DNA from 3 places in the Pseudomonas spartinae genome. Region 2 is predicted to be linked to each of the others. Evidence: predicted binding sites of a transcription regulator. Region 2 holds the regulator's gene; each other region holds the start of a gene.
The links. Region 2 encodes sigma-54, which starts transcription at its own class of promoters, with help from an activator protein. Its sites were predicted from a motif close to ANTGGCATNNANNTTGCTNT; they were not measured.
Positions count from the first base shown of each region.

Region 1: a site for sigma-54 is predicted at 6,679-6,698, ahead of glnK (P-II family nitrogen regulator). Genes of this name have one in related genera too.
Region 3: a site for sigma-54 is predicted at 2,018-2,037, ahead of ACN8M7_RS13790 (flagellar basal body rod protein FlgF). Genes of this name have one in related genera too.

Region 1 is NZ_CBDAMB010000002.1:211,233-220,837, reverse strand. Features, by position in the region: gene ACN8M7_RS04850 (putative bifunctional diguanylate cyclase/phosphodiesterase) at 1-28, shown strand, start outside; gene ACN8M7_RS04845 (NorM family multidrug efflux MATE transporter) at 49-1,434, opposite strand; gene ACN8M7_RS04840 (LysR substrate-binding domain-containing protein) at 1,574-2,488, shown strand; partial or broken gene ACN8M7_RS04835 (Cache 3/Cache 2 fusion domain-containing protein) at 2,651-3,769, shown strand; gene ACN8M7_RS04830 (methyl-accepting chemotaxis protein) at 3,767-4,627, shown strand; gene ACN8M7_RS04825 (YifB family Mg chelatase-like AAA ATPase) at 4,629-6,122, opposite strand; gene ACN8M7_RS04820 (accessory factor UbiK family protein) at 6,225-6,485, opposite strand; gene glnK (P-II family nitrogen regulator) at 6,895-7,233, shown strand; gene ACN8M7_RS04810 (ammonium transporter) at 7,566-8,816, shown strand; gene ACN8M7_RS04805 (secondary thiamine-phosphate synthase enzyme YjbQ) at 8,915-9,340, shown strand; gene sutA (transcriptional regulator SutA) at 9,418-9,605, shown strand, end outside.
Region 2 is NZ_CBDAMB010000001.1:304,078-313,682, forward strand. Features, by position in the region: gene ACN8M7_RS01465 (MlaC/ttg2D family ABC transporter substrate-binding protein) at 1-478, opposite strand, end outside; gene mlaD (outer membrane lipid asymmetry maintenance protein MlaD) at 493-963, opposite strand; gene mlaE (lipid asymmetry maintenance ABC transporter permease subunit MlaE) at 963-1,760, opposite strand; gene ACN8M7_RS01480 (ATP-binding cassette domain-containing protein) at 1,760-2,569, opposite strand; gene ACN8M7_RS01485 (KpsF/GutQ family sugar-phosphate isomerase) at 2,813-3,787, shown strand; gene ACN8M7_RS01490 (KdsC family phosphatase) at 3,787-4,308, shown strand; gene lptC (LPS export ABC transporter periplasmic protein LptC) at 4,317-4,883, shown strand; gene lptA (lipopolysaccharide transport periplasmic protein LptA) at 4,870-5,409, shown strand; gene lptB (LPS export ABC transporter ATP-binding protein) at 5,409-6,134, shown strand; gene ACN8M7_RS01510 (RNA polymerase factor sigma-54) at 6,271-7,764, shown strand; gene hpf (ribosome hibernation-promoting factor, HPF/YfiA family) at 7,864-8,172, shown strand; gene ptsN (PTS IIA-like nitrogen regulatory protein PtsN) at 8,185-8,649, shown strand; gene rapZ (RNase adapter RapZ) at 8,652-9,509, shown strand; gene ACN8M7_RS01530 (HPr family phosphocarrier protein) at 9,524-9,605, shown strand, end outside.
Region 3 is NZ_CBDAMB010000005.1:235,675-245,279, forward strand. Features, by position in the region: gene flgD (flagellar hook assembly protein FlgD) at 1-465, shown strand, start outside; gene flgE (flagellar hook protein FlgE) at 502-1,872, shown strand; gene ACN8M7_RS13790 (flagellar basal body rod protein FlgF) at 2,085-2,825, shown strand; gene flgG (flagellar basal-body rod protein FlgG) at 2,872-3,657, shown strand; gene flgH (flagellar basal body L-ring protein FlgH) at 3,696-4,418, shown strand; gene ACN8M7_RS13805 (flagellar basal body P-ring protein FlgI) at 4,675-5,754, shown strand; gene flgJ (flagellar assembly peptidoglycan hydrolase FlgJ) at 5,769-6,953, shown strand; gene flgK (flagellar hook-associated protein FlgK) at 6,963-9,008, shown strand; gene ACN8M7_RS13820 (flagellar hook-associated protein 3) at 9,077-9,605, shown strand, end outside.

The DNA of each region.
Region 1 (9,605 bases), on a different contig from region 2:
GCTGAGCGGCGCGCCGCCCTCGGCCTGACGCAACTCCAGGCCGGTGGGTCAGGACAGGCAGGCTTCGCCTGTCAGCGCGCCCGGCCGTTGCAGGCGTGCCGTCTTCCACTGGAAGCCCAGTACCAGGCCGGTGGCCGTGACGGCCAGCCCGGCCGCCAGTCCCCACCACACGCCATGTGCACCCCAGCCGAGCGCGAAGGCGAACAGCCAGGCCAGCGGTGCACCGATGCACCAGTAGCCGGTCAGGCCAATCAGCAGCGTGGTGCGGCCGTCGTTGAGCCCGCGGATCGCGCCCATGGCGATGCTCTGCAGACCGTCGAACAGCTCGAACCAGGCCGCGATCGCCAGCAGGCTCACCGCCAGGGTGACGATCTCGGCGAAGGCCGGGTCGTGACGGTCGAGGAACAGGCCGATGATCCATTCCGGCACTAGCCAGAACAGCAGGGCGAACAGCAGCATCAGCACGGCGCCCACGGCCATGCCCAGGTGTCCGGCCAGCCGTGACAGGTGCAGGCGGTCGGCGCCATAGTGCAGGCCGACGCGGAAGGTCACGGCATAGGACAAGCCCTGCGGCACGATGAACGCCAGCGCCACCGTCTGCATGGCGATCTGATGCGCTGCCAGTTGCACGCTGCCCAGTGCGCCCATGCACAGGGTGGCGAAGGTGAACAGCCCTTGCTCGGCGGCGTAGGTACCGCCGATGGGCAGACCAAGGCGCATCAGGGCGCGCATCTCCGCTCGCTGAGGGCGGCCCATGCCGCGCCGCAGCCTGTAACGCTGGTAGGTCGGCGAGAACAGGATGTACAGCGCCAATGCCAGTGCCATGGCACTGCTCACCAGCGCGGTGGTCATGCCGATACCGCTCAGGCCCAGGCTGGGCAGGCCGAACCAGCCCTTGATCAAGGCGTAGTTGATGACGAAGTTGGCGACCGTGCCGACGATGCTGATGGCCATGACCGGGCCAGGATGGCCGATGGCGCTGGTGAAACCGCGCAGCGCCATGAAGCACAGGTAGCCGGGCAGGGCCAGCGACAGCGGACGCAGGAACGCCATGGCCTGGCTGGCTGCGTCGGGCTCCTGGCCCAGGTGTGGCAGCAATGGGCCCAGGCCATTGAGGCACAGGGCGCTGACGACACCCAGCAGCAGGGCCAGCCACAAACCGTTCTGGATCAGGCGGGTGACGCCGTTGGCGTCGCCCGCGCCGTGGCGAATGGCAACCAGGCTGCCCACTGCGGCGATCACCCCGGTGCAGAAGATCGAGAAGATGAAATAGCAGGTCGCCCCGAGTGCGCCACCGGCCAGCTGCTGCGGGCCAAGCATGGCCATCATCAGCGTGTCGGTGAAAATCATCAGCGCGTGGGCCAATTGGGCGGAGATCAACGGGCCGGCGAGGCGCAGCAGCGCACTCAGCTCGTGGCCAAGGGAATTTTTCATGATGAGTAAAACTTCGGCAGGGTAAGCATCCCCAGACTGTCGGTGGATGAGCAATGACCGCTATTCTCTGGTTTGAGCCGGATACCCACAAAAGGAAAAAAACCATGCCAGGCATGATTAAAACTCATGGATTGATGCCGTGACCCGTCGTCTGCCGCCGCTCTATGCCCTGCGCGCCTTCGAGGCCGCTGCACGTCATGCCTCGTTCACCCGTGCCGCCGAAGAACTGGCGATCACCCAGAGTGCGGTGAGCCGGCACATCCGCACGCTGGAGACGTACTTCGCCTGCCGCCTGTTCGAGCGTCGTGGTCGCAGCCTGCAACTGACCGATCCTGCTCGCGCCCTGTTGCCAGGGCTGAGCGATGGTTTCGATGCGCTGGAGCGTGCCAGCGCCGCCTTGCGCCTGGATGACGAGGTACTGCGCCTCAAGGCGCCCTCGACCCTGACCGTGCGCTGGCTACTGGCGCGCCTGTCACACTTTCGCCTAGCCAACCCGGACAGCGAGGTGCAGCTCACCAGCGCCTGGATGGATGTGGACAAGGTCGACTTCCGCCACGAACCCTTCGACTGCGCCGTGCTGCTATCCGATGGCCAGTTCCCGGATGAGTGGGAGAGCGTGCTGCTGTTCGAGGAGTGGCTGATCCCGGTGTGCGCTGCGCTCGATGCCGGCCCCTGGTCGCTGGCGCGGCTGCAGGCGGCGGAGCAACTGCATCCGACGCCGGATCGCCGTGACTGGCGACGCTGGCTGCAGGCCACCGGCTTGGCTGAACAGGTGCCTCTGAAGACCGGCCAGTTGTTCGACATGCTGGAGCTGGGCATCGTCGCAGCGGGGCGAGGTTATGGCGTATCGATCGGCGATCTGTTGATGGTCGCGGAGGACGTCAGCAGTGGGCGCCTCGGGCTGCCCTGGCCCACGGCCGTCTACAGTGGTGAAAGCTATTATCTGGTATGGCCGCGCGGGCACAGGGCCCAGGCGCGCCTGCAACGCCTGCGCGACTACCTGTTGACGGAGGTGGCAGCCATGCAACTGCCATCGGTGGAGAGAGTGCTTTAGCTGCCGATACAGGTTTCTGATAACAAAGGATGGCCATTCGGCATCTGCCGATTGACCAAGCATAATAGTCGGGTATCCTCCTGCGCCCTCCATGAGGTCGTACGATGACCTTGCCTTGTCCATTTGTCGCCTGCCGCCTCGCGCCAGGCCAGAGAGGCCTACATGACCCCTCCTCGTTCTCGCATTGCTTTGCAGCTGGCCGTAGCCCTGGCGTTGATGTTGGTCGTGCTGATCAGCCTCAGCACGGTATTTGCGCTGCGCTCGCTGAACAACGCCAACCTGGTGACCCGTGCCGAGCATCTGGGCAGTGAGGCACGCCTGTTGGCCGATCAACTGGAAACCTTCCACGGTAGTCTGCGCGACAGCACCCAGCGCCTGGCCGGATTGTTCGAGCAACGATTCAGTGGCGGCATGCAGGTGCGCAATGACGAGCGTGTTGCCGTTGGCAGCCTGCAGACCCCGGCGCTCTATCTGGGGGCGACCCGGCTCAACAACGATTTCAGCGAAGTCGACGATTTCACCCGCATGACCGCAGGCGTCGCCACGGTGTTCGTGCGCGACGGCGAGGAGTTCGTGCGCATCACCACCTCGCTGACCAAGCAGGACGGCGCCCGCGCCCTGGGCACCGTGCTCGACCATCAGCATCCGGCCTATCAGAAACTGCTGGCGGGCCAGGGTTACGTCGGCCGCGCGGTATTGTTCGACCGCTTCTACATGACCCAGTACACCCCGGTGCGCGATGGCGCCGGGCGGGTCATCGCCGTGCTGTTCGTCGGCTTCGACTACACCGACGCGCAGAACCTGCAGATGCGCAACCTGACCGACTTCCGCATCGGCAGTACCGGCTCGCTGGCGCTGCTCGACGAGCAGGGCAAGTGGCTGGTGGCGCCGGCCGGTGCCGCCGCCATGAGCAGCCTGCCCGAATCGCTTACCGAACTGATCGCCAACCCTGGCGAGGGCGGTTTCTGGAGCGATGGTCGCGACGAGTTCTACAGCGTCGCCATGCCCTTTGCCGGTGGCCCATGGGCGGTGCTGGCGAGCATGCCGCGCGAGGAAATTCAGGCTGTCACCTGGCGTGTCGGCACCCAGCTGGCCATCGGCAGCGCGCTGACCCTGCTGCTGGCGGTGATCGCCGTGGTCTGGCTGCTGCGGCGCAAGCTGCGGCCGCTGGGTGATCTGGTGCGTCAGGCCCAGGCACTCGGTGCTGGTGATCTCGGGGCACGTATGGCGCAGTCCAGCGAAGATGAAATCGGCGAGCTGGCGCGCAGCTTCAACCACATGGGCGAGGCCCTGGCGAACATGGTGGCGGGTATTCGCAGCGCCGCGCAGGATGTCAGTGCGCGCTCGCAGGCGATGTCCACCCTGTCGCGTGATGCCTACCAGGGTATCGATCAGCAGTCGGGCGAGATCAGCAGCATGGCTGGCGCGGTGGAAGAGTTCAGCGCGACCTCGCAGAACATCGCCGACAACATGCGCAGCACCGAGCGCCTGGCCAACGCCAACGCCCAGCAGACCCGCATCGGCCGCACCTCGATGGATCAGGCCTCCGAAGCGCTGGTGCAGATCGCCGAGGCGCTGGAGCAGACCTCAACGGCCATCAACGGTCTTGGCCAGCGTTCCCAGGAGATCGGCGGCATCGTCAGCGTGATCACGGCGATTGCCGATCAGACCAACCTGCTGGCGCTCAATGCTGCCATCGAGGCGGCGCGCGCCGGCGAGCAGGGGCGTGGCTTCGCCGTGGTCGCCGATGAGGTGCGCAGCCTGGCCGGGCGTACCCGCGAGGCGACCAACGAGATTTCCACCATGATCGGCAGCATCCAGAGCGAGACCAGCAGTGCCATCGCCACCATGGAGCAAGGCCGGCAACTGATGCAGGACGGTCTCGAGCGCAACGCCAAGGTCGCTTCAGCGCTGGCGCAGATCAGCGAGCAGAGCGACGCGGCTGGCGAGCAGTTCGCCGCCATCACCACCGCCACCAGTGAGCAGAGCAGCACCGCTACGGTGCTCAGCAGCAATCTGCAGAGCATCGCCCAGGCCAACGGCGAGCAGCGCGAAGTGGTGGCCAACCTGGCCGACACCGCGCGCGAGCTGGATCGCCTGGCCGCGCAGTTGCGTCAGGAGGTCGAGCGCTTCCGCTGAGTCAGCCTGCGGCAGGGCGATACTGCAGCGCTTCAGCCAGGTGTGCGCGGCTGATCTGCTGTTCGTCCGCCAGGTCGGCCAGGGTGCGCGCGACCTTGAGTACGCGATGGGCGGCGCGCAGGGAGAGTCCCAGGCGTTCGCAGGCACTCTCCAGCCACTGGCGGTCCACATCGCTCAGTGCGCAATGCTGACGCAAGCCGGGCAGGTCGAGAAAGGCGTTGGCCACGCCCTGGCGCTGCAACTGGCGTTGGCGTGCGCGCGCAACCTTGGCGGCCGCCAGGGCCGTGCTTTCGCCAGCCTGTGGTGGGGCATTGAGGGCCGTGGTTTCGCGTGCGACCGTCAGGTGCAGGTCGATGCGGTCCAGCAGCGGGCCTGACAGTTTGGCGCGGTAACGCTGGATCTGCTCCGGCGTGCAGCGACAGCGGTTGCTCGGGTCGCCGAGATAACCGCATGGGCAGGGGTTCATGGCGGCGACCAGCTGGAAACGCGCGGGAAACCGCACCTTGTCGCGCGCCCGGGCGATGACGATATGGCCGCTCTCCAGTGGCTCGCGCAGCACCTCCAGGACCTTCCTGTCGAACTCCGGCAACTCATCGAGAAACAGCACCCCCATATGCGCCAGGGTGATTTCGCCTGGCTGTGGGCGACTGCCGCCACCTACCAGTGCCGGCCCGGACGCGCTGTGGTGCGGGGTGCGAAAGGGTCTCTGTGGCCAGTGCTGCAGCGGCGTGTGGCTGGCCACCGAATGGATCGCCGCGACCTGCAGGGCTTCGCCTTCCTCCAGCGGCGGCAGCAGGCCGGGCAGGCGGCTGGCCAGCAGTGTCTTGCCGGTGCCGGGCGGGCCGCTGAGCAACAGGTTGTGCGAGCCGGCGGCGGCAACCAACAAAGCACGCTTGGCAGCCAGCTGGCCCTGCACTTCGGCCAGGTCCGGGTAGGGCAGGCTCTGCCTGAGCAGGCCCTGGGCGGCGTAAGGTTCGAGAGGCGCACTGCCATTGAGGTGCGCAGCGATCTGCAACAGGTGCTCCACGGCAATCACCTTCAGCCCTGATGCCAGGCTCGCCTCTTCGGCATTGGCTTGTGGCACCAGCAGGGTGCGCCCGGCCGCGCGCGCGGCCAGTGCCGCTGGCAGAACGCCCTGCACCGGGCGCACGGCGCCCGACAGGGCCAGCTCGCCCAGGCACTCGTATTCGTCCAGGGCCTGGGCAGGCACCTGACCGCTGGCGGCGAGAATGCCGAGGGCGATAGCGAGGTCGAAGCGGCCACCGTCCTTGGGCAGATCGGCAGGGGCCAGATTCAAGGTGATGCGCTTGCTGGGGAATTCGAAGGCGGCATTGAGGATGGCGCTGCGTACGCGATCCTTGCTTTCCTTGACCGCGGTTTCCGGCAGACCCACCAAGGTCAGGGAGGGCAGGCCGTTGGCCAGGTGTGCCTCGACGGTAACCGCCGGCGCTTCGACGCCGACCTGGGCGCGGCTGTGGACGATGGCCAGGGACATGATCACTCCTTGATCAGGCCCGCCTGGGCGGTCATTGAAAACGCTCTGCATTGGGGCAAGGCGTTAAACCGCCTTTGCCTGCGCTCTCAATGTTCCGATGGTTCAGTCGGCGGGCGGGTTCAGTTTGGCTTCCAGTTCGGCGACCTTGGCTTCCAGCGCCTCGAGGCGGGCGCGGGTGCGGGCCAGTACCACCATCTGGCTGTCGAATTCTTCACGGCTGACCAGCTCGAGCTTGCTGAATCCACTCTGCAGAAGGGCTTTGAACTGCGCTTCCAGCTCAGCGCGCGGCAGCGGGCTGTCGCCACTGAAAAGACGTGAGGCATGGCTACTGAGGGTATCGAGCAGGGCTTTCGGCGGCAGCATGATCAGGTTCCGTAAACAGACGGTCGGCAGTGTAGCACGCAGCCACCGGCAGGTCGGTCGAGGGTGGGTTGCACACTTTTTGAGCATTCGATGATACGTGGGCGCACCAAATTCGTGCGTTGCATTTGGCTTGAATGACCGGTCACTGTAGCTCGAAGTATGTGAAGGCCTTGTGGATCGGGCTTTTGCGCGAGATGGCAAGCTTTCTGCTTATACCCCTGCGACGCATGCATCGACGCAGTTTCGGTGCGGCAGGCGAAGCGGGGAGTGTTTCGTTGGAAGCGGTTGGTGGGTATCGACCACGCCAGGCTGGAGCGGTCGGTGCATTACAAAAGCCAGACACTGCGCTTAGACTTGAGCCGGGTTCGCAATTCCTGGGGCAAGTCCACCTTACACGGGAGAGAGTTTCATGAAGCTAGTCACTGCCATCATCAAGCCGTTCAAGCTGGACGACGTGCGCGAGTCGCTGTCGGAGATCGGCGTGCAGGGCATTACCGTCACCGAGGTCAAAGGCTTCGGCCGCCAGAAAGGCCATACCGAGCTGTATCGCGGTGCCGAGTACGTGGTCGACTTCCTGCCCAAAGTGAAGATCGACGTGGCCATCGCTGACGATCAACTGGATCGCGTTATCGAGGCGATCACCAAGGCTGCCAACACCGGCAAGATCGGTGACGGCAAAATTTTCGTAGTCAACCTGGAACAGGCGATTCGTATCCGTACCGGCGAAACCGATACCGACGCGATCTAAACAGCCTCCGAACCCCACGCCCCAGGAGTAAACCCATGACTCTGCGAACTTTCGCAGGGCTAGGAGCCTTTTTGTCCTCGAATTCTGGCCTAGCGCTGTTTTCGGGGGCGAATGCCGGAGCTGGCGATGCCTCGCCGCTCTGCTGTGCCAGACCCTCTTCAGGTCTCGTGCTCGGCCTAGTGATGGGAATACCTGGTCGCCTCACGGCGCAGGGTTCCGGTGATCCAGAGCGAGCGTAGCAACGACCTGTAAAGCATGCGGAACGCGTCCGGCGCCAACCTGGACGTTTTAACCGAACAGCGCACAACAAAAGCGCCGGCAAGAGGTGAAAAATGGATAACACAGCATTGACTGCATTGCAGTACGGCTTCGATACCTTCTACTTTCTGATCTGTGGTGCCCTGGTGATGTGGATGGCAGCTGGCTTTGCCATGCTCGAGTCCGGCCTGGTGCGCGCCAAGAACACCACTGAGATCCTGACCAAGAACATCGCGCTCTACGCGGTGGCCAGCGTCATGTATCTGGTGATCGGCTACCACATCATGTACTCCAGCCCGGAAGGCGGCATCTTCCCCAGCCTGGGTTTCCTGATCGGTGACGAGAACAGCGTCGAAGCCGTGCTGGCTGGTGGCGACGATGCGCCCTACTACTCGACTCGTTCGGACTTCTTCTTCCAGGTAGTGTTCGCCGCGACCTGCATGTCGATCGTCTCCGGTGCCGTTGCCGAGCGTATGAAGCTGTGGGCCTTCCTGGCCTTCGCCGTGGTCATGACCGGCTTCATCTACCCGGTACAGGGCTTCTGGAAATGGGGTTCGGGCTTCCTCAACGAAGCCGGCTTCCTCGACTTCGCCGGTTCCGGCGTGGTGCACATGGCCGGCGCTGCTGCCGCTCTGGCCGGTGTGCTGCTGTTGGGCGCTCGTAAAGGCAAGTACGGCGCCAATGGCCAGGTCAACGCCATTCCGGGCTGCAACCTGCCGCTGGCGACCCTCGGCACCTTCATCCTGTGGATGGGCTGGTTCGGCTTCAACGGTGGCTCGCAGTTGAAGATGAGCACCATCGAAGACGCCAACGCCGTGGCTCAGGTGTTCACCAACACCAACATGGCCGCTGCTGGTGGCCTGATCGCCGCGCTGATCGTCGCCCGCATCCTGTTCGGCAAGGCCGACCTGACCATGGCGCTCAACGGCGCCCTGGCTGGCCTGGTGGCCATCACTGCCGAGCCGCTGACCCCGAGCGCCCTGCAGGCGACCCTGATCGGTGGCGTCGGTGGCGTGCTGGTGGTGTTCTCCATCCTCGGCCTGGACAAGCTCAAGCTCGACGATCCGGTCGGTGCCATCTCCGTACACGGTGTGGTCGGCATCTGGGGCCTGCTGGCCGTCTGCCTGACCAACAGCGATGCTTCGCTGGGCGCTCAGCTGCTGGGTATCGGCAGCATCTTCGCCTGGGTATTCGTCGCTAGCCTGATCGTCTGGAGCATCATCAAGGCGGTGATCGGTCTGCGCGTCAGCGAAGAAGAAGAATACGAGGGTGTGGATATCGCCGAGTGCGGTATGGAGGCCTACCCGGAATTCACCAACAAGTGATCCTCCGGTAAATCGCAAAGGGCGCCTTCGGGCGCCCTTTGTTTTTTCTGGCAGCGCGCTAGAATGCGCGCGCTGGAGCCATCGAGAGTGAGAACGGCATGTGGCAGCAACGCATCATCAGCCTGCGTCCGCGTGAGCGCGGTTTTCATCTGGTGACCGAGGAGGTGCTGGCTGCATTGCCGGAACTGGCGCAGGTGCGTGTCGGTCTGTTGCATCTGTGGCTGCAGCACACCTCGGCGTCGCTGACGGTGAACGAGAACGCAGATCCCGCGGTACGCCGCGATTTCGAGCGTTTCTTCAACCGTCTGGTGCCGCAGGGTGAGGCGGGCTACGAACACGATTACGAAGGGCCGGATGATTTGCCGGCACACTTCAAGGGCAGTCTGCTGGGCTTTCAGCTTCAGCTGCCGATACAGCATGGGCAGCTGGCACTCGGGACCTGGCAGGGCATCTATCTCGGTGAGCATCGCGATCATGGCGGTGCTCGGCGAGTGGTGGCGACCCTGCATGGCGAGGCTATTTGATTTTTTTCCAGTGGTGCGGTGCACATCGCGCGACTGGGCTATAACTAACCTGCTTTTCGCAAGTCATGAGGTTGAACATGAGCGACGAAGACCTGGAACAAGACGATCTGGATGGGGCTGACGAGGACGAGGGAGAGGAGCTGGCTGCTGCCGATGACGGTGACAGTGGCGACGACGAAAGCGATGGCGAGGTCGTAGCCAGCGGCAAGAAGAGCAAGGCCAAAGCCGTTGAAGTCGACGAGATGCCCAGCGTCGAAGCCAAGCA
Region 2 (9,605 bases):
GCTTCCACACGCCATTCATCGACACCATGGTGTAGGACAGCGGGTAAACCACGCCTTTGCCGTCACGAATTTCCATGCCGACCGACGTACGCTCGCCTTCAGCCCTGCCGCTGTCCGGCAGCACGCGAATGTCCTGGTTGTTGTATTCGAGCAGGGCATTGCCATAGAACTGCATCAAACTGCGCTTGAAGTTCTCCTCGAAGCGCGTCATCTGCTCGGGCGAGGCCTGGCGCGAGTAACGGACCGTCATCACGCCGCGGGCGATGCCCTCGACATCGACCACCGGGCCGAGAATCTCGTTGAGCGAGTCGTAGAACGCATTGGGATCACTGCGGTACTGGTCCTTGTTGGCTTTGAGATCAGCCAGCAGAGTATCGGTGGTCTGCTTCACCACTTCATGGGCGCTTGGCGCAGCAACAGCCAGCAGCGGCATGGCAGCCAGCAACACCAACAGGGAATTACGCACGGTCTTGAACATGTCAGGAGCCCTCATCAATTGGCTTCATCTTTATTGACCGAATTGAGCAGGAATTTGCCAATCAGGTCTTCCAGCACCAGCGAGGACTGCGTGTCGTGGATGGTACTGCCGTCCTTGAGCACCTGCTCGTCACCACCAACGCTGATACCGATGTATTTTTCGCCGAGCAAGCCAGCGGTCAGGATCGACGCGGTGGAATCTTCAGGCAGGTTATTGACGCCACCCTCGAGCTCCAGAGTCACCCGCCCCATGTAGCTGTCGCGATCCAGGTCGATGGCCGTGACCTTGCCAATGGTCACCCCGGCCATGGTCACCTTGGAGCGCACGGTGAGTCCGGCAATATTGTCGAAATAGGCGTAGACCTTGTAGGTGTCGCCAGCGCTGCCGACGCTCAGGCCACTGACCCGCAGTGCCAGCAGCAGCAGGGCCAGTACACCGGCCATGAGAAACAGGCCGACACCAATCTCCAGCGTGCGGTTTTGCATCAGAAGTCTCCAAACATCAAAGCGGTCAGAATGAAATCCAGGCCGAGCACGGCCAGCGAGGCATACACCACGGTGCGGGTGGTCGCACGACTGATGCCTTCGGACGTGGGCTCGCAGTCATAGCCCTGGAACACGGCGATCCAGGTCACCACGAAGGCGAAGACGACGCTCTTGATCACCCCGTTGAGCACATCGTCGTGAAAGGAAACACTGTTCTGCATATTGGCCCAGAACGAGCCCTCGTAGACACCCAGCCAGTCGACCGCGACCATGGCGCCACCCCAGATACCGACCACGCAGAAGATCATCGACAGCAGCGGCATCGAAATGAAACCCGCCCACAAGCGTGGCGCGACGATGTACTTGAGCGGGTCGACGCCAATCATTTCCAGACTGGACAGCTGCTCGGTGGACTTCATGTTGCCGATCTCGGCCGTCAGCGCAGAGCCGGCGCGCCCCGCGAACAACAGAGCGGTCACCACCGGCCCCAGCTCACGCAACAGGGTCAGCGCGACCATCTGCCCGACCGCCTGCTCGGAGCCGTAGCTGACCAGGATGTTGTAGCCCTGCAGCGCCAGCACCATGCCAATAAAGACGCCGGACACGACGATGATCGCCAGCGACATGACCCCGACGGCGAACAATTGCTTGATCAGCAGTTGCATAGGCTTGCCGGCGCGGCTGCGCCCGAACAGCGCGCCCAGCAGGAACAGCACGGAGCGGCCCAAGGTTGCTACCACATCGATACCCGCACGACCGAACAGGCGCAGCCGTTCGAGCGGTGAAATTCTGCGCATCAACCTCTCCCCAACAGATCTTCGCGGTAGTCCGGCGCTGGAAAATGGAAAGGCACCGGGCCATCCGGAATGCCTTTCATGAACTGGCGAATGCGCGGATTATCCGACTCCATCAACTCCGCCGGCGTGCCCTGCCCCAACACTTGCGCATCACCGACGACATAGAGGTAATCGGCGATGCTGGCGGTTTCCGCCAGGTCATGAGACACCAGCACACTGGTAATACCCAGCGCATCGTTGAGCAGACGGATCAGCCGCACCAGAACTCCCATGGCAATGGGGTCCTGACCCACGAATGGCTCGTCGTACAGCAGTATCTGGGGATCCAGGGCGATGGCGCGCGCAAGCGCCACACGGCGCTTCATGCCACCGGACAGCTCATCGGGCATCAGTTCGATGGCGCCACGCAAGCCCACTGCCTGCAGCTTGAGCAGGACAATGTCACGAATCATTTCTTCAGGCAGTTGGGTGTGCACTCGCAAGGGAAACGCGACGTTCTCGAACACATCGAGATCGGTGAACAGCGCTCCACTCTGAAACAGCACGCCCATCTGCTTGCGCATGTCGAACAGCGCGTCACGCGACAGCTCCGGCAGGTTGACGCCGTTGACCAGGACCTTGCCCAGCGCCGGACGCAACTCGGCGGCGATCAGGCGCAGCAAGGTCGTCTTGCCACAACCGGATGGTCCCATGATGCCGGTCACCTTGCCGCGCGGAATGCGGATGTCGACCTTGTCGAAAATCGACCGCGCGCCACGCTGAAAGCTGACGCCCTGCAACTCGATCGCGTACTCGTGCTCGGCGCTCATCTGAACTCCTTGAAAATCAGGCCTTCCTGGCAGACGCCGCCTCCAGAAGCGAAGACACGCGCCAGCCAGAGGGAGCCAAAATGGCCGCGAACTATAGCATTTGCCACACTTGCCGCCCAATAGCACCGCGGCGCGGCGTTCAGACTTGCGACAGCTTCGACAGTGCCTCGTTGCAGCGAGGGTGAGCGCGGGGACCTTTTACGTTTATAATCCTCGTCTTTTGGCCCGACAGCCCCGCCCAGCATGAACCAGACCCGCGACCTGATTGACTCCGCACAGCGCACGATCCGCCTCGAACTCGAAGCGGTGCAGGAGCTCTTGCCCCGCATCGATGCCGATTTCATCAAGGCCTGCGAGCTGATTCTCGGCTGCAAGGGGCGCGTCGTGGTGGTCGGCATGGGCAAGTCCGGACATATCGGCAACAAGATTGCCGCCACCCTGGCCAGCACCGGCACCACGGCATTCTTCGTACATCCGGCCGAGGCCAGCCATGGCGACATGGGCATGATCACCCAGGATGACATTGTCCTGGCCCTGTCCAACTCCGGCACCACCGCCGAGATCGTCACGCTGCTGCCACTGATCAAACGCCTGGGCATTCGCCTGATCAGCATGACCGGCAACCCCGAGTCGACGCTGGCCAAGGCTGCGGAGGTCAACCTCGATGCACGCGTATCCCAGGAAGCCTGCCCACTGAACCTGGCCCCGACCTCTTCGACCACTGCCAGCCTGGTGCTCGGCGACGCCCTGGCCATCGCCCTGCTCGAAGCGCGCGGCTTCACCGCCGAAGACTTCGCCTTCTCCCATCCCGGTGGCGCGCTGGGCCGCCGCCTGCTGCTCAAGGTCGAGAACGTGATGCACAGCGGCGCAAGCCTGCCCCAGGTCACACGCGGCACCAGCCTGCGCGACGCGCTGCTGGAAATGACCCAGAAGGGCCTGGGCATGACAACGGTAATAGAGAACAACGGGCATCTGGCCGGGATATTCACCGACGGTGACCTTCGCCGCGCACTGGACAAGGGCATCGACGTACGCCACGCCCAGATCGACGAAGTGATGACGCTGCATGGCAAGACCGTACGCGCCGAAATGCTCGCCGCCGAGGCCTTGAAGATCATGGAAGACAACAAGATCAGCGCGCTGGTGGTGGTCGACGGAGATGATCGCCCGGTCGGCGCGTTCAACCTCGGCGACCTGCTGCGCGCAGGAGTGATGTGATGAACGACCTGCTGCAACGCGCTCGCGCCGTGAAACTGGCGATTTTCGACGTCGATGGCGTGCTTACCGATGGCCGCCTTTACTTCCTCGAAGACGGCAGCGAATTCAAGACTTTCAATACGCTCGACGGCCACGGCATCAAGATGCTGATCAACTCGGGCGTGCGCACGGCCATCATCAGCGGACGCAAGACGCCGGTCGTCGAGCGTCGCGCCAACAACCTCGGCATCCAGCACCTGTTTCAGGGCCGCGAGGACAAACTCGTGGTACTCGGCGGCCTGCTCGCCGAACTCGGCCTAAGCTATGAGCAGGTCGCCTACCTCGGTGACGACCTGCCGGACCTTCCGGTCATTCGCCGCGTCGGGCTGGGCATGGCCGTCGCCAGCGCCGACGGATTCGTCCGCCAGCACGCGCATGGGGTAACCCAGGCGCGCGGCGGTGACGGCGCGGCACGGGAGTTCTGCGAACTGATCATGCGTGCCCAAGGCACACTGGATGCGGCCCAAGCCGCCTATCTGTAGAGAACAGCATGCTGCGTAAATTTCTCAACACCCTGATCTTTGCCCTGATTGCAGTCGTAGTGGCTGCGCTGGGCTACTGGAACCTTGCACCGGACAGCGGCCGCCAGACCCAGCAGGCCAGCAATGACAATGTCGTCGACTTCTACGCTGTCGGCGCGCGCACCGTGCAGTTTCAGGATGACGGCAAACTGCATTACCGCATGACCGCGGACAAGCTCGAGCACGTCAAGAGCACCGACATCACCCTGATCGACACCCCCAAGCTGGACCTCTATCGCGGCACCGAGCTGCCATGGAAGGTCACCAGCCAGCGTGCCGAAGTCTCCCCTGGCGGCGTCGAGGTAGAACTGATCGACGACGTGCGCATCGCCCGCACCGATGCCAAGAACCGTCCAACTATCATCACCAGCAGCCGCATGACCGTTATTCCCGACAAGGAATATGCGCAGACCGAGCAAGCCGTTAGAATCGTCGCGGCCAACGGGGTGACCACGGCACAAGGAATGAAAGCGTACTTGAATGACGGCAGGATGCTCCTGCAGTCCAACGTAAGAGGCCAGCATGAGGTTCGTTAATACCCTCCCCCTGATTCTCAGCCTCGGCGCCGCATTGGGAAGCGCGGCTGCCTGGGCACTGCCATCGGATCGCGATCAACCGATCCGCATCCAGGCCGACAGTGCAGAACTGGATGACAACCAAGGTGTAGCCGTCTACCGCGGTGATGTAGTCATCACCCAGGGCACTCTGAAGATCACGGGCGATACCGTGACCATCACTCAGACCAGCAGCGGCGATATCGATGTCTTCACCTCGGTCGGCAACCTGGCCTACTACGAGCAGAAGCCTGCCGTGGACAAGGACATCGTCAAGGCCTACGGCAAGACCATCCAGTACTTCGCCAGCAACGAGCGTATCGTGCTGATCGACCAGGCCAAGGTGATTCAGGAAGGCAACACCTTCGAAGGCGAGAAGATCGTCTATGACACCCGCCGCCAGATCGTCAACGCAGGTCGCGCCACAGGTGGCAATGTCAGCACGCCGCGCCCGCGTATCGACATGATCATCCAACCGAAGAACAAACCCGCGGATCAACAGCAGTAATGGCCACTCTCAAAGCCCAACATCTGGCGAAAAGCTACAAGAGCCGCCAGGTCGTGCGTGACGTCAGCCTGAGCATCGAAAGCGGCCAGATCGTCGGCCTGCTCGGTCCCAACGGCGCCGGCAAGACCACCTGCTTCTACATGATCGTCGGCCTGGTGCGCGCCGATCAGGGACGCGTACTGATCGACGACCTGGACGTCAGCCACCAGCCCATGCACGGTCGCGCGCGCGCCGGCATCGGCTACCTGCCGCAGGAAGCCTCGATTTTCCGCAAGCTGTCGGTGTCGGACAACATCATGGCCATCCTCGAAACGCGCAAGGATCTGGACCGTGCCGGACGCCAGGCGGAGCTGGAAAACCTGCTGCAGGAATTCCATATCCACCATATCGCCGACAGCCTCGGTATGAGCCTGTCCGGTGGCGAGCGACGCCGCGTGGAGATTGCCCGCGCCCTGGCGACCAACCCCAAGTTCATCCTGCTCGACGAACCTTTCGCCGGCGTCGACCCGATCTCGGTTGGCGACATCAAGCAGATCATCCATCACCTCAAGACCAAGGGCATCGGCATCCTGATCACCGATCACAACGTGCGTGAAACCCTGGACATCTGCGAAACCGCCTACATCGTCAACGACGGGCAGCTGATCGCAGAAGGTGACGCCGAGACCATCCTCGCCAACCAGACGGTGAAAGAGGTATACCTTGGCCATGAATTCCGCCTGTAGGTCGCCTGTTATTTCGCTACAGAAATATTGCAACCCCTAGGCAAAAACAAGAAATTCAGGCATATAATTTGCTTCCTGGCGGCGCTTCGGCGCCCTGATGTGGAAGGCGTAACTCGCCAGTAAATTAAGGTCTGCAATGAAACCATCGCTAGTCCTCAAGATGGGCCAGCAGCTGACGATGACCCCGCAGCTGCAACAGGCTATCCGCCTCCTCCAACTGTCGACCCTGGACCTGCAGCAGGAGATCCAGGAGGCACTGGAATCCAATCCCATGCTCGAACGCCAGGAAGATGGCGACGACTTCGACAACAGCGACCCGATGGCCGATGGCGCCGAAAGCGCCGCCCCCGCGCCGAGCAAGGAAGAGACTTACCAGGAAACCACCCCGACGGTCGACAACCTCGAGGAAGGCGAGTGGGGCGAACGCATTCCCAACGAGCTCCCCGTGGATACCGCCTGGGAGGACGTCTACCAGACCAGCGCCAGCAGCCTGCCAAGCAACGACGATGACGAGTGGGACTTCACCACCCGCACCTCGACTGGCGAGAGCCTGCACAGCCATCTGCTCTGGCAACTGAACCTTGCGCCCATGTCGGACAAGGATCGCCTGATCGCCGCCACCCTGATCGACTGCATCAACAACGATGGCTACCTCGAAGAAACCCTCGAGGAAGTGACCGAGTCTTTCGACCCCGAACTGGACATCGAGCAGGACGAAGTGGAAGTGGTGCTGCACCGCATCCAGCAGTTCGAGCCGGCCGGCATCGGTGCCCGTGATTTGCGCGAGTGCCTGCTGCTGCAACTGCGCCAGTTGCCAGCCAACACCCCCTGGCTGAACGAAACCCAGCGCGTGGTGGGCGACTACCTGGAGCTGCTCGGCAGCCGCGATTACGCCCAGCTGATGCGGCGCACCAAACTCAAGGAAGACGAGCTGCGCCAGGTCATCGACCTGATCCAGCGTCTGAATCCGCGCCCGGGCTCACAGATCGAATCCAGCGAACCGGAATACGTCGTACCCGACGTGATCGTGCGCAAGCACAACGACCGCTGGCTGGTCGAGCTCAACCAGGAAGCCATGCCGCGCCTGAGGGTCAACCCGCAGTATGCCGGCTTCGTCAAACGTGCAGACTCCAGTGCCGACAACACCTTCATGCGCAATCAGTTGCAGGAAGCGCGCTGGTTCATCAAGAGCCTGCAAAGCCGCAACGAAACGCTGATGAAGGTGGCAACGCAGATCGTCGAACATCAACGCGGCTTTCTCGACTATGGCGACGAGGCGATGAAGCCTCTGGTGCTGCACGACATCGCCGAAGCGGTAGGCATGCACGAGTCGACCATCTCGCGCGTCACCACGCAAAAGTTCATGCACACGCCGCGCGGTATTTACGAGCTGAAATACTTCTTCTCCAGCCACGTCAGCACCTCCGAAGGCGGTGAATGCTCGTCCACCGCGATCCGCGCGATCATCAAAAAACTGGTTGCAGCAGAAAACGCGAAAAAGCCGTTGAGCGACAGCAAGATCGCTGGTTTACTGGAGGCACAAGGCATCCAAGTCGCCCGTCGGACAGTCGCCAAGTATCGTGAGTCCCTCGGCATAGCGCCCTCCAGTGAGCGCAAGCGACTGATGTAGGCCAGATCGACTGAAGGCCTCGAGCCTTCAGGCCAAAGTGTTCCGGTGGCGGGTCGAACCAGACCCGTCTCTTACACAAGGCAACAAGGAGAAAGCGGTATGCAAGTCAACATCAGTGGACATCAGCTGGATGTGACCGACGCCCTGCGTGACTATATCGGCGAGAAACTCGGCCGACTGGAACGCCACTTCGACAAGATCACCAACGTACAGGTGACCATGGAGGTCGAAAAACTCAAGCAGAAGATCGAAGCCACCCTGCATGTCGCCGGCGGCGAAGTCGTCGCCAACGCCGAACATCAGGATATGTACGCTGCCATCGACCTCTTGGCCGACAAACTCGACCGTCAACTTATCAAGCACAAGGAAAAGCAGCTCGAACGCCTGCAAGGCGCCACGGCCCGCTAACATTCCCCATCCATGATCCGACTTGAAAATATCCTGACCCCCGGCCGTTCCCTGGTGAACGTGCCGGGCGGCAGTAAGAAGCGCGTGCTCGAACAGATCGCCAATCTGGTTGCGCGCGACCTGCCCGACCTGGATGCCCAGGACATCTTCGAAAGCCTTATCGCCCGCGAGAAGCTCGGTTCCACCGGCTTCGGCAACGGCATCGCCATTCCGCACTGCCGCCTGGCCGGCTGCAGTACACCGATCAGCGCTGTATTGCACCTGGAAACTGCCGTCGACTTCGACGCCATCGACGGCGCACCTGTCGACCTGCTGTTCGTACTCCTGGTACCGGAGGCAGCAACCGATGCGCACCTGGAGCTCCTGCGCCAGATCGCCAGCATGCTCGACCGCCAGGATGTACGTGAACGTCTACGCCATGCCAGCAGCGGCGAAGATCTCTACCAGGTTGTCGTGGACATTCAGAACGGTCACTGAACATGCGCCTGATCATCGTCAGCGGTCGCTCGGGCTCGGGCAAGAGCACCGCCCTCGATGTACTTGAGGACAACGGCTTCTATTGCATCGACAACCTGCCGGCCGGCCTGTTGCCGGACCTGGCCGAGCGCTTCCTGCCGCACAGCGACATGCTGCTGCCGCAGGTTGCCGTCTCCATCGATGCGCGCAATCTGCTGAGTCAGCTCAAGCGCTTCCCTGAATTGCTCGATGAAGTGCGCAAGCGCAATATTCGTTGCGACGTGCTTTATCTGGATGCCGAAGACGAGACGCTGCTCAAGCGCTTCTCGGAGACGCGCAGGCGTCATCCGCTGACCAACGACAATCGCTCGCTCGCAGAAGCCATCGCTTATGAGAGCCAGCTTCTGGCGCCGATCACCGATCGTGCAGACCTCAAGATAGACACCACCCGCCTGAATCTCTATCAACTGCGCGACACACTCAAGCTACGCCTGCTAGGCCAGACTCAGACTGGCACCGCCTTTCTCGTCGAGTCTTTCGGCTTCAAACGTGGCATGCCGGTGGATGCCGATCTGGTCTTCGATGCACGCTGCCTGCCCAACCCCTACTGGAAGCCGGAGCTGCGTGATTACTCGGGCCAGGACCAGCCGGTGATCGACTATCTGGCTGCGCAGCCGGAGGTCGAGGAAATGTATCAGGACATCCTCGCCTATCTGGAGAAATGGCTGCCACGTTTTGCCGCCAGCAACCGCGCCTACGTCACCGTTGCAGTTGGCTGCACCGGCGGCCACCACCGCTCGGTTTACCTGGCCAACCGCCTCAGCCAGGCGCTCAAACATTCGCTGAAGAACGTCCAGGTGCGTCACCGCGACCTCAGCTAAGGAACCCTGCCGCGATGCCAGCACGTGAAATCACCATCATCAACAAACTCGGCCTGCATGCCCGCGCTGCAGCGAAATTCGTCGGTGTGGCGAGCA
Region 3 (9,605 bases), on a different contig from region 2:
AAGCTCAACACCAGCATGGGGTCGATGCTTTCCAGCTTCCAGTCCTCGCAGGCGCTGCAGGCGTCTTCTCTGGTCGGGCGCAAGGTGATCGTGCCGAGCGAGAAAGCTGTGGTCGATACCAGCGAGAGCTTCAAGGCCAGTACCGTTTTGCCGGTCAGCAGCAGCAACGTGTACGTCAATGTCTACGACAATTCCGGTTCGCTGGTGACGCGCGTCAACCTGGGCGAGCAGGCTGCCGGTAACGTCAGCTTCATCTGGGATGGCAAGGACTCCGACGGCAATGTGGTGCCGCCGGGTACCTATAAATTCGAGGCTCAGGCCACCTACGACGGCGAGACCAAGGGGCTGTACACCTTGCTGCCGGCCAACGTCGACAGCGTCACCTTGGGCGGCAGTGAGCTGATGCTCAACCTTGCTGGTCTGGGCAGCGTTCCGCTTTCTCAAGTGCAGGTCATCGGCCAATAACTATTGCCGCCGGCAGTTCCGGCAAAGGAGTTTTCCATGTCGTTCAATATTGGTCTTAGCGGTCTGCGTGCTGCGACCAGCGACCTCAACGTCACCGGTAACAACATCGCCAACGCCGGCACTGCAGGCTTCAAGCAGTCTCGTGCCGAGTTCGCCGATGTCTACGCCGCTTCCGTGCTGGGTACCGGCAAGAACGCTCAGGGCAGCGGTGTGCTGCTGGCGGACGTTTCGCAGCTGTTCAATCAGGGCAACGTCAACTACACCAACAATGCGCTGGATATGGCCATCAACGGCAATGGCTTCTTCATGACCAGCAACAACGGTGAGATGAGCTACACCCGGGCGGGTTATTTCGGCACTGATCGCGATGGTTATATCGTCAACAACTTCGGCTACCGCCTGCAGGGGTATGCGGCCGATGACAGCGGCAACGTCTTGCCGGTGCAGGCTGATCTGCGCGTCAGTGCTGGCCAGCAGGAGCCCCGGGCGACTACCACCGTCTCCCAGCGGACCAACCTGAACTCCAATGCCGTTCGTCCCGCCAATGCCGGGACCATGGCGGCGCCGACCTTCGACCCGAGTGATTCGAAATCCTTCAACTGGTCGACCTCGACCAACATCTACGATTCGCAGGGTAATGCCCACGTGATGAGCCAGTACTTCGTCAAGAACGAAGCTCCGGCTAACAATGGCTGGGTCATGCATGTGCTGATCGATGGCGTCAACCCACGTGATCCCACCAGCAACCAACCGTTCAGCTATGCAGTGAACTACGATGCCGCAGGGCAACTGGCGAATCCGGCGTTGACGCCGCTGGCCAGCACGCCGGCGAATCCGGCTCTGGATGCACCCGCCATCCCGGTCGGAACGCCCAACGGTGTCTTTGCGCTCGCCGATACCGACTGGGTGCCGGCTGAAGAGGATCCGGCCAACCCAGGCACCATGGTGGCCAATGGCGCCGATAGCGAGGCCTTCACCTTCGATATGCGCGGTTCGACCCAGTACGCCGCCTCCTTCGGGGTCAATGCCGTGAGCCAGGATGGTTACACCACCGGTCAGCTGGCTGGTATCGAGATCGACGATACGGGGGTGATCTTCGCCCGCTACACCAACGGCCAGTCCAAGGTGCAAGGGCAGGTGCTGTTGGCGAATTTTGCCAACGTTCAGGGGCTGACCCCTGTGGGCAAGACCGGCTGGGTGCAGTCGTTCGAGTCGGGTGAGCCGGTGGTCGGTACGCCACGCAGCAGCACCTTGGGCGCCTTGCAGGCAGGTGCGCTGGAGGACTCCAACGTCGAACTGTCCGACCAGTTGGTGAACCTGATCGTTGCGCAGCGTAACTACCAGGCCAACGCCAAGACCATCGAGACCGAAAGCGCCATTACCCAGACCATCATCAATCTGCGTTGATGACTGGCGGTAGAGGCAAAGCGGCAAGCCAGGCTTGCCGCTTTGCCGTTCAAGGGCCGGCAAAACCCCGCCGCCGGCTTTTCTTTGCAATCTCTCTCTTCCTATAAAATCCTTTTAAATCAGTCTCTTGTATTTGTTTTTCGTGGCTGGCACAGCGCTTGCTTTAAAGCTTGCAAAGAGCCAAGGGCGTGTCGCCCACTCGGAGAATTACCATGGACAAGATGCTGTATGTCTCCATGACTGGAGCGCAGAACAACACCCTGGGGCTGCGCGCCCACGCCAACAACCTGGCGAACGTTTCCACCACGGGTTTCCGCCGTGATTTCGAGCAGGCGCGCTCCATGCCGCTGTTCGGTGAAACCTTTCCGGCTCGGGTGTTTGCCATGAGCGAACGTCCCGCCACCGATTTTCGTCCGGGCTCGCTGCAGGAAACCGGGCGTGACATGGATGTGGCGGTGGGCGGCAAGGGCTGGATAGCCGTGCAGGCTCCTGATGGCAGCGAAGCCTATGTGCGCACTGCCAGTCTGAACATCGATGCGCTGGGGATGTTGCGCACCGGCAACGGTTTGCCGGTGATGGGCAATGCCGGGCCGATTGCCGTGCCGCCGGAGCAGAAAGTGGAAATCGGCCAGGACGGCACCATCAGTATTCGTGCGTTGGGTGAGAACCCCAATGTGTTGGCTGAAGTTGACCGCATCAAGCTGGTCAACCCGGATCCCAAGAGCCTGGAGAAGGGCACCGATGGCCTGATTCGCGTCAAGGGCCAGCCTGAAGTGCTGGCGGATGCCACCGTTGAGGTGACCTCCGGCTTTCTCGAGGCGAGCAACGTCAATGCCGTCGAGGAGATGACCGCAATCCTTTCCCTGTCCCGCCAGTTCGAGCTGTCGGTGAAGATGATGCGCACCGCCGAGGACAACTCGTCGGCCATGGCGCGGGTTTTGCAGATTAGCTAATTACCAGCACGCGGCGCCGTAAAACCGGCGCCCGAGGAGAAACGATATGCTTCCGGCACTGTGGGTCAGCAAGACCGGTTTGTCCGCCCAGGACATGAACCTGACCACCATTTCCAACAACCTGGCCAACGTTGCGACCACCGGCTTCAAGCGCGATCGCGCCGAGTTCGAGGATCTGCTCTATCAGATCCGTCGTCAGCCTGGTGGCCAGTCCAGCCAGGACAGCGAACTGCCGTCCGGTCTGCAGTTGGGTACAGGTGTGCGCGTGGTGGGAACGCAGAAGATCTTCACCGCCGGCAGCCTGCAGACCACCGAGCAGCCGCTGGATTTGGCAGTGAACGGCCGTGGCTTCTTCCAGATCCTGCAGCCCAACGGCACCGTTTCCTATACCCGTGATGGCAGCTTCCATCTGAACTCCGACGGGCAGATTGTCACTTCCCAGGGCTTTGCCCTGGAGCCGGCCATCGTCCTGCCCGCCGAAGTGCGCACTTTCACCGTCGGTGAGGACGGTACCGTTTCGGTGACCACCGCCGGCAACGCGCAGCCGCAGGTGATCGGCAACATTCAGCTGGCTGACTTCGTCAACCCGGCAGGCCTTGAAGCCATCGGCAACAACCTGTTCCTGGAGACCGGTTCCAGCGGTGCGCCACAGGTCGGCAACCCAGGGCTCAATGGTCTGGGTACCACGCTGCAGAACACCCTGGAAAACTCCAACGTCAGTGTGGTGGAGGAGCTGGTGAACATGATCACCACCCAGCGTGCCTATGAAATGAACTCCAAGGTGATTTCCACCGCTGATCAGATGCTGTCCTTCGTGACGCAGAACCTCTGATTTTTTGACTCTGTTGTGAACGCCGCGAGGTAGTGGTTATGAACCGGCAAATTTTCTGTTTCCCCCTGTTGGCTGGCTTGCTGCTTGTCAGCGGTTGCGTGGCGCCGACAGCCAAGCCGGATGATCCCTATTACGCGCCGGTGCTGCCGCGTACGCCACTTCCGGCTGCACAGAACAATGGTTCGATCTATCAGGCGGGTTTCGAGAACGGCCTGTATGACGACCGCAAGGCATTTCGCGTGGGTGACATCATCACCATCTCGCTGAACGAACGGACCCAGGCCAGCAAGAACGCCAACAGCGCGCTGCAGAAAGACAGCAGCGGCACCCTGGGGGTGCCCAATCTGTTCGGTATGGCCGTCGCGCCAGACAACCCGCTGCGCAGCCTCAGCGCTCTGGGTATGACCAACAACAACCTGAGTCTGGATTCGAGCTGGGATTCCAAGCGCGCCAACACCGGCTCCGGTCAGGCCGGGCAGAGCAACAGCCTGTCGGGCTCGGTCACCGTAACCGTGGCTGAAGTGCTGCCCAACGGCATTCTGGCTGTACGTGGCGAGAAGTGGATGACGCTCAATACCGGCGATGAGCTGATGCGTATTTCCGGGCTGGTGCGAGCTGACGATATTTCCACCGATAACACCGTGTCTTCCACTCGTGTCGCCGATGCGCGCATCACCTATTCGGGTACTGGTGCCTTCGCCGATGCCAGCCAACCCGGCTGGATGAGTCGTTTCTTCATGAGCCCACTGTGGCCGTTCTGATCGCGGGGAGCTGTAGATGAAAACCTGGCTGACTCATTCCCCGTACGTGCTGTTCAATCGTCTGTCTCACTGGTATGCGCGAGTGACGGCTGGCGGTTCTGCGCGCAAGGCTTTTACCGTCACCTCGAGCGCCAAGCGAGGCGCGCGATTTGATCGTCTCGAGTCGGCACAGGCAGGGGCGTGCCGTCGGCAGTTCGCCGTTGCTCATCGTGGCTATCGCCATCGCGGTGCCAACGATTGGCTGCTGCTGGCGACCATGCTCGCGTGCATGCTGCTGAGCCTGCCGACCCAGGCCGAGCGCCTGAAGGATCTGGCGTCGATCCAGGGTGTGCGCAGCAACCAGTTGATCGGTTACGGCCTGGTGGTCGGTCTCAATGGCAGTGGCGACCAGACCACCCAGACGCCATTTACCGTGCAGACCTTCAACAACATGCTGGCCCAGTTCGGCATCAAGGTGCCGCCAGGCGGCAACGTGCAGTTGAAGAACGTCGCAGCGGTGTCGGTGCATGCTGACCTGCCGGCGTTCGCCAAACCAGGCCAGACCATCGACATCACCATTTCCTCCATTGGTAACGCCAAGAGCCTGCGTGGCGGCAGCCTGCTGATGACGCCGCTCAAGGGCATCGACGGCAACGTCTACGCCATCGCCCAGGGCAACCTGGTGGTCGGTGGCTTCGATGCCAGCGGCGCCGATGGTTCGCGCATCACCGTCAACGTACCGTCCGCTGGCCGTATTCCGGGTGGCGCCACGGTGGAGCGTCCGGTGCCGAGCGGCTTCGATCAGGGCAACACCCTGACCCTCAACCTCAATCGGCCCGACTTCACCACGGCGAAGAACATCGTCGATCAGATCAACGACCTGCTCGGCCCAGGCGTCGCGCAGGCCATCGATGGTGGGTCGATTCGCGTCAGTGCGCCGCTCGATCCCAATCAGCGTGTCGATTACCTGTCGATCCTCGAGAATCTTCAGGTCGAAGCCGGCAAGGCAGTGGCCAAGGTCATCATCAACTCGCGCACCGGCACGATCGTGATCGGCCAGGACGTCAAGGTCCAGCCGGCCGCCGTCACCCACGGCAGCCTGACCGTGACCATTACCGAAGACCCTATCGTCAGCCAGCCCGACGCCCTGTCCGGCGGGCAGACTGCAGTGGTACCCCGTTCGCGCGTGGGCGCCGAGCAAGAAGCCAAGCCGATGTTCAAGTTCGGCCCGGGCACCAGTCTCGACGAGATCGTCCGCGCGGTTAACCAGGTGGGCGCGGCGCCTTCCGACCTGATGGCCATCCTGGAGGCGCTCAAGCAAGCCGGCGCTCTTCAGGCTGACCTGATCGTGATCTGAGGAGGATCGCCGATATGGATTCCCGACTCTCAGCCGGCCTGCTGGCCGGTGGCAAAAGCCCGGTCGATAGCGGTGCTTTCACCGACCTGAACCGCCTCAACCAGTTCAAGGTGGGCGGTGATACCGAGCAGAACATCCGCAAGGTGGCTCAGGAGTTCGAGTCGCTGTTCATGAACGAAATGCTCAAGGCCATGCGCTCGGCCAACGCCGCGTTCGGCGAGGGCAACTTCATGAACAGCAACGAGAGCAAGACCTATCAGGACATGCATGATCAGCAGTTGGCCGTAACGCTCTCCAAGGAAGGGCGCGGCATTGGTCTGGCCGATGTGCTGGTGCGGCAGATGTCGAAGATCAAGCATCCGTCCAGTCGTCCCAATCCCTTCGCGCAGATCGAACAGCCGGTTGCCGCGACAGGTGAGGCGAAAGCCGACAAGGTCGCCAACAGCGAAGGTTTCCGTGATGACGTGGCACTGCTCAACCGTCGCCGCCTGGCGGTGCCGGGCAAGCTGGCCGATCGCCTGTTGGCCGGCATCGTGCCGTCGGCGGGGGAAGGCGAGGGCAAGGCACTGGCAGGTAATGACTGGATTCCGGCTCAGGCCAGTGCTGCACCCAAGGCGCCAGGTCTGAGCTTGGCCAACAGCGATGCCTTGACCGGCCGGCGCATCGCCCAGCCGCCGCTGGCGCCGGGCAAGGCGGCGTTCAGCTCGCCGCAGGAATTCGTCGCCACCATGCTGCCAATGGCGGAGGCTGCAGCCGAGAAGATCGGCGTTGACCCGCGTTATCTGGTGGCGCAGGCCGCGCTGGAAACCGGCTGGGGCAAGTCGATCATTCGCACTGGCGATGGCCAGAGCAGCCACAACCTGTTCGGCATCAAGTCCCACAACACGTGGGATGGCGAGTCGGCTCGCGTGCTGACCACTGAATACAAGGGCGGTAAGGCGGTGAGGGAGGCGGCCAACTTCCGCGCCTACGACTCCTATGCGCAAAGCTTTGACGACTACGTCAGCTTCCTGCAGAACAACGGTCGCTATGAGAAGACGCTGAACGTCACCGAGAACCCGGAGCGTTTCGTCAAGGAGCTGCAGCAGGCCGGTTACGCCACCGACCCGAACTATGCGCGCAAGATCTCGCAGATCGCCCGCAAGATGCAGACCTATCAGGCAATCGCCGCTGCCGATAGCGCCACCACAAGGACTTGAGGTTGAACCATGGCTGACCTACTCAATATCGGCCTCTCCGGTCTTGCCGCCAACAAGACCTCGCTGGCTGTTACCGGTCACAACATCGTCAACGTCAATACACCTGGCTTCTCCCGTCAGGATTCGGTGCAGGCCACGCGCACGCCGCAATTTAGCGGCGCCGGTTACATCGGCTCGGGCACCACGCTGGTGGACGTGCGGCGCATCTATAACGAATTCCTGACTACCCAGGTGCGTAGCAGCACGGCCCTGAACAGCGACACCAAGGCTTATCTGAGTCAGATCAATCAGCTCGATTCGTTGCTGGCGGGCAGCACCACGGGGATTACCCCGGGCTTGCAGAAGCTGTTCTCCGCGCTGCAGACCGCGGCGGAGGACCCGGCGAACGTACCGGCACGGCAGTTGGCCCTGTCTGAAGCCGAAGGTCTGGCCAAGCGCTTCAACACGGTCTACGACCGTCTGTACGAGCAGAATGCCTTCATCAACAAGCAGTTGTCGGCGGTTACCGATCAGGTCAACCAGCTGGCCACTTCGATTGCTGGTTACAACGACGCAATTGCCATCGCGGCGTCCAATGGTCAGGCACCGAATGACCTGCTCGATGCCCGTGAAGAAGCGGTGCGCAAGCTGTCCGAGTTCGTCGGTGTGACCGTCGTTCCGCAGGACGACAACAGCTACAACCTGTTCATCGGTTCCGGCCAGCCTCTGGTTGTAGGCAGTCAGGCCTCTCGAATCGAGGTGGTGCCGGGGCAGGCTGATCCGCTGCGCCACGAGATTCAGTTCGTCAGTGGCAACTCCCGGCAGAACGTCACTTCGTTGATCACCGGTGGCGAGATGGGGGGGCTGCTACGTTACCGCGAGGACGTACTGGACACTTCACTCAATTCGGTGGGGCGTCTGGCGCTGTCGATCTCCGATCAGATCAACCGACAGCTGGGGCAGGGGCTGGATCTCAATGGTCAGTTCGGCAACGAGCTGTTCCGTTCGATCAATGATCCCGCACTGCTCAGCCAGCGTAGCCTGGCACGTGTGGGCAACAGCGATCCTAACGCCAACCTCAACGTCACCATCACGGACACCACGCAGCTGACCACCAGCGACTACGAGGTGCAATTCACCAGTGCCACCGAGTACGTGGTGCGGCGCCTGTCCGATGGCACGCAGTTCCCGACCACGCCGGCAACCTTCGATATCACCACCGTGCCGGCACCTGAGATAGACGGCTTTTCCCTGGGCGTGGCCAGCGGCACCTTTGCCGCAGGCGACCGCTTTCAGGTAATGCCGACCCGCAACGCCGGTCGTGATGTCCGTGCGGACATGAAAAACGCCGAGGAGCTGGCCTTCGCTGCGCCGCTCAAGGCCGAAACCAGCCCGGCCAATATCGGTACCGGCAAGATCACTCAGCCGAAACTGCTGACCGAAATCGATATCTACGACCCGGCTGCCCAGGCAGATCTGGAAACCAGCCTGCGTAATGCGCCACCACTGCGCATCGTGATGGGGGCTGGCGGTGGAGCGACCCAGAGCTACGACGTGGTCGACATCAACGGCAACGTGATCGACACCGGCAGCATCGTCCCCGGGCAGGACAACGCGCTGACCATCAGCGTACCGGCCAACCCGCCTGGGATTCCTACTGCGTTCGACTACCAGGTGACCATCAGCGGTCGCCCCTCGGGTGGCGACAATTTCTCTGTGTCGTTCAACACCAATGGCGTGTCGGACAACCGTAACGCGTTGAACCTGGTCAACCTGCAGAACAAGTCGGTGATTGGCATCAATCCGGCAGCGCCCACAACCACCGGTTCCAGCTTTTCCGACTCCTACGGTGACCTCGTCGAGCGAGTCGGTACGCTGACCAGTCAGGCGCGCGTGGACGGTGAAGCGACGGGCGCGATTCTCAAGCAGGCCACCGATAATCGTGACTCGGTGTCTGGGGTCAACCTCGATGAAGAAGCGGCCAAACTGATCCAGTTCGAACAGTACTACCAGGCATCCGCGCAGATCATTCAAGTTGCGCGTAACCTGTTCGATACTCTGATCAATACATTCTGATAGTCACCTTCCCGCGTTCGGGAGTGTGCGGCCTGTGCTGATGACAGGCGTTGCAAGAGGCAAGCCCCATGGTCATGCGCATCTCATCCATCCAGGCATTCAACAACGGCGTTTCCGGCCTGGGGCGCAACTATTCGAATCTGATTCGCACCCAGGAGCAGATCAGCAGCGGCAACCGCATTCTCACTCCGGCAGACGACCCGGTGGCATCGGTACGTCTGCTGCAACTCGAGCAGCAGCAGGCGGTGCTCAAGCAGTACAGCGACAACCTCACCGCCGCCAAGAACAGCCTGACCCAGGAAGAGACCACGCTCAACTCGGCCAATACCGTACTGCAGCGCGTGCGCGAGCTGGCAGTGCGCGCAGGCGGTGGTTCGCTATCGGCGGAAGACCGTAACTCCATCGCCAAGGAACTATCCGAACGCGAGGCCGAGTTGCTCAACCTGATGAACAGTCGCAACGCCCGCGGCGAGTATCTGTTCTCCGGCTTTCTGGGCAAGAACGAACCCTTCGTGCGTAACCCGGACGGGACCTACTCCTACTTCGGTGACGAGGGGCAGCGCAGCCTGCAGGTGGCCAGCTCCACCAGCGTGGCGA